One region of the Paenibacillus sp. 2TAB23 genome, then DNA from elsewhere that is predicted to be linked to it. Evidence: riboswitches for the same ligand, from Rfam matches in the RefSeq annotation. Region 1 holds a riboswitch; the other holds the start of a gene.
The links. A riboswitch is a leader RNA that binds a small molecule or an ion and turns the genes downstream of it on or off. The one in region 1 is predicted to bind cobalamin.
Positions count from the first base shown of each region.

Region 1 (2,206 bases):
GCCCCAGCCTCCAGCATCCATCGCATCTTTCTTAACCTCTTGATTCAAAATATATTGAACAAGCTTTTCCCTTGTGGTCTGCACCGCAGCGCCTTCCGCCAATGGAACCTCGTACTGATGGGTATCCAAGGCAATGAGAGCAAATACAGGACCGTTAATCCCTTGTTTGATGACATAATCAAAATCAGCGAGCGCTTGTGAAATATCGTAGCCCGCCACGCTATGTATGTCTCTTCCAATAGAGGCGAGCCCCATTATCAATCGAGAGTGCTCCGTACTTTTGCTATTATCGAGCTTGCCGCCGTATTTCAGCAAGAGTGCTCTTACTTGCTCAGTCACATTATAGTAGTAAGAATCATAGTATTTATCCGGTACGGGGTAATTGGCGCGTGCCAAGGATATGACAGACCATTCGCCCGCACCCGTTCCAAACTTCGGACTTTTGACCGTCTTCACTAAATAAGCAAGACTTTTCTCAAGCTGCTCTGCGGCTGCTGTGCTCTGCGCGAATGCGTAATGAACCGTATAGCTTTCCTCTGCACGGTTACCAGCCGTATCGATTGCCGTTAACGTAATGACATTGTCGCCTGGCTGCAGGGAAACCGTGTACGTCTCATCCTTGGCTGTGATCAGATCACCGTTTAGATTAACTGCCAGTTGTACAGCCGGATCTGCTGTGTCTACAGCTGATGCCATAAAGCTAAGCTTGCGGTAAATCGCTTGCTGCTGATCGACTAAGCCAGTAGAGCTAATAATCGGCTTTTCTATGTCCGCAGCAATGTTCAGGCTCGACAGAGCAGCGTCTTCATCTTCCTGGCTATTCTCCGTATGTTCCAACACATCGTAGGCATGCTCGTGCGCATCCTCCGCTGCATAGGAAACCTGGCTATTGGCTGAAAGCATTGTCATAAACACACTTACAAGTAACAACCATGCAATAAATCGATTCGTATTCATGATGAACTCCCCTTCCTATTCGTCCAAACGATTTATGAAATAAAGCTATACAAAAAAACCTCTCACCGTTAATGGTTAAGAGGTTTAATAGATTATACAGCTAACTATTGCATGCACTAATAAACACCTCCCTATCCATCGTAGAGTTAACGGTGTAATGAAAACAGGCAGGTATTCTGGCTCGGGATCAACATCCTTGCAGCCTTGCCGGTTTCCCAGCGGCGTCCTTGCAAAGACTCCTCCATTACAGTGGCGGGACCGCGCAGGAATTAAACCTGCTTCCCTTTTAACCAATCCATGGTTTTCTTGCTTAGCTCCATCATTGGCACCTGTTTCTTCTATGAAATTTTCTTGCTCATCATACCGAATATTTACTCGTTTGTCATGTTAAAGTTTGTGGACGCGCCTTCGGTAACACAAAAAATGAGGGTGCCCGCGGGCACCCTCTGATGAAACGGAACGATATGCAGCTAAACGTTCAAATCTTACAATTAAGCCGCTTCCGAAGCCCGATCCTGCTTCTCTTTGCCGCCTGATACGAACCAGCCGATAACAGCAATCAGCAGAAGCACAACATAGAACGTCACTTTCCAACCTGTCGATTCCGCAAAATCATGCGGGATTACGTGCAGTGATGGATGTGCCAGCGTATGTACCGCCAGCTTGACGCCGACCCAGCCGACGATGAAGAACGCTGCGACTTCCAATGCAGGTCTGCTCTCCAGCAGCTTCACGAACATATTCGCTGCAAAACGCATAATGACCAGACCGATAAAACCACCAAGGAAAATTACGATAAAGTGACCGCCATCCATGCCTCCGATTTTCGGCAATGTTGTTGCCGGCAAAGCGACGGCAAGCGCTACGGCTGCCAAGATAGAATCGATTGCAAAAGCGATATCCGCGATTTCAACCTTCAAGACCGTAAACCAGAAGCCGCTTTTCTTCGGTTCCTTACCCGAGCTCTTGGCTACGGAATCGTCGGCTTTTTTCACGATGAGCTTACGGAATATGTGGTTGAGCGATATGAACAGAAGATAGAGCGCTCCGATCGCCTGCACCTGCCAGACATCCACCAGAAACGAAATCGCAAACAACGAACCAAAACGGAAAACAAACGCGCCTGCCAATCCGTAGAACAACGCCTTCTTACGTTCAACTGGCGGCAAATGTTTAACCATTATCGCCAGCACTAGCGCGTTATCGGCTGCGAGCAAACCTTCCAACGCAACCAATACGAGCAACACCC
Region 1 covers NZ_JBFRGD010000037.1:35,502-37,707, forward strand. The annotation lists gene AB4Z29_RS30770 (S-layer homology domain-containing protein) at 1-957, opposite strand, end outside; cobalamin riboswitch at 1,107-1,305, opposite strand; gene AB4Z29_RS30775 (TerC family protein) at 1,449-2,206, opposite strand, start outside.

Region 2 (2,206 bases), on a different contig from region 1:
CTGTTATATTAGCATCATGAACCGGAAAGCCCTGTATATCTTTTATATCAACCGTGAATTGATTTTCGTGCAAAACCTTGGCGGGGTATTCCGCAATGGTCCAGCTTATCGTACCGCTATTGAAGGCATGCTCCGTCGTTTGCGGAGGTACAGCTTCATCTTGCTGAAACCACCAAATAGCAAAACCGATTAGTAGCACGAGTAAGAAGAAAATGAGAAAAAATTTCAAATATGAGGTGCGGAATTTATCATTCGGCTGCATCTAATCTTTATCCTCCTTCAGTCGTTTTTTTGAGAGGATGCTCATTTAAGTTACCTATGCGGGAAGAGTGGGAAGCAGAACTCGGCTTGCAAGAATGAATTGCTGCTGTTTAATGGACAAATACGCGATGTCGGTGTATATTAACAACTGATTAATCAATCGTAAACGGACAGGTGCGGATAGGAGATTCTTGCAAGGTATCAACATCTTGCAGTGCTCTTTGAAGCTTAAAAGGGAAGACCGGTGCAATTCCGGCACGGACCCGCCACTGTAAGGTTGGATAGCGACGCTTTAGGCTTCGTTACGACCGAGTCAGAAAATCTGCCAGTCCTTACATGCGCTTAAACCTACGTGGAAATAGGGAGGGTGCTCGGAAAGCTTGTCGCTTTGCAAGTAATGGAAGAGCGTATGGGAGCATTTCTGGCACAATTGCCGGTGATGCTTTTTTGTTTTGACAAACTAAAAAAGAGGTGCAGAGAAACATGGTAAGAAATAACCGTAAATTAATGAAGGCTCTGTTTGGATTGCTCCTTGCGGCAATGCTTGTTGCCACAAGTGCATGTGGAGTAAACAAAGAACCTGAAAACCAGCAACGTCCAGAAACGAACCTTACGAATTCGGATGCCAATAAGTCAGAAGAAACCTCAGACGCAACGGTATATCCCTACACGATTAAAGACGATACCGGGACTGAGATTACTTTTGAGCAGCAGCCAACTAAGGTTGTGACGCTTGTGCCTAGTGAAACAGAAACGATCTACGCGATCGGTGCTGGGGAGCAGGTAGCAGGTGTCGATCAATGGAGCGATTACCCCGAGGATGCAGCGGCAAAGCCAAAGGTTGGGGATATGACGACCAATATTGAGGCCGTAGTGGCATTGAATCCGGATCTAGTTTTGGCTTCGTCCACATTGAACACAGATGCAATCGCAAAGCTGAGAGAGCTTAAAATACCCGTGTACGCATCAGATCCGCTTACCTATGATGCCGTTATTGCCAAATTAGAAATTTTAGGTCATATTATGAATAAACCTGCCGAAGCGGCTGAAATTGCAGATCATATGCGGCAGGTAAGACAGCAAGTAACGGATGCGGTGAAAAACGCTGAGAGAAAAAAAGTGTATATGGAGTTTTCGCCAGGCTGGACGGTCGGCTCCGGCACTTTTCTTGATGAGCTTTTAAACCTGGCTGGCGGGATTAATATTTCTGCTGCTTCGCAAGGCTGGTTCGAGGTCAGTGCAGAGGAAGTTGTAGCTCAGGATCCAGAATTGATTATATACCCTGATTTGAAGGAGGATCCGAATCCGATCGTCGTTGGCATCCAAAGCCGCCCAGGCTGGGAAGTCATTGCCGCAGTGAAGAACAAACAGCTGCATGCAGTGACAGAGAATCCGCTCGTGCGCGTTGGACCGCGTTTAGCGGACGGCTTGCTGGAGCTTGCTAAAGTAATCCACCCGGATCTCGTGAAATAAAGCAATGACCTATAAACTGGTTTGGTACGGAGGAGCAGCCATGCTCCTTCTTGCTGTTTCTATCGTGGTGAGTTTAACGATTGGCTCATCGGGCATTTCGGTGCGAGACGTATGGGGCATATTGCTTCATAAGCTGCCCTGGTTTTCGAATGAAGCAGTCTCTTATTCGGCGGGCGAGATCGCGATCGTTACGCAAGTAAGATTGTCCCGCGTGCTGCTCGCTGTTCTGGTAGGCGCATGTCTGGCGCTGGCGGGAACAGGTTTTCAAGGCGTGCTCCGTAATCCTCTTGCTGATCCCTATACGCTCGGTGTTGCATCAGGGAGCTCAGTAGGCGCAGCTTTTATTATTTTGTTTGGATTACAGGCAGCGATGGGGATGTGGACCATTCCGATTGTTGCATTCGCAACGGGGATGGCTACGCTGCTTGGCGTGTTTTGGCTTGCCAATCAAAAAGGTGTTATGCATATGGAA
Region 2 covers NZ_JBFRGD010000002.1:328,924-331,129, forward strand. The annotation lists gene AB4Z29_RS04265 (FixH family protein) at 1-262, opposite strand, end outside; cobalamin riboswitch at 464-605, shown strand; gene AB4Z29_RS04270 (ABC transporter substrate-binding protein) at 745-1,734, shown strand; gene AB4Z29_RS04275 (FecCD family ABC transporter permease) at 1,775-2,206, shown strand, end outside.
Region 2: linked by a shared signal. The riboswitch ahead of AB4Z29_RS04270 (ABC transporter substrate-binding protein) and the one ahead of AB4Z29_RS30770 (S-layer homology domain-containing protein) in region 1 are both predicted to bind cobalamin.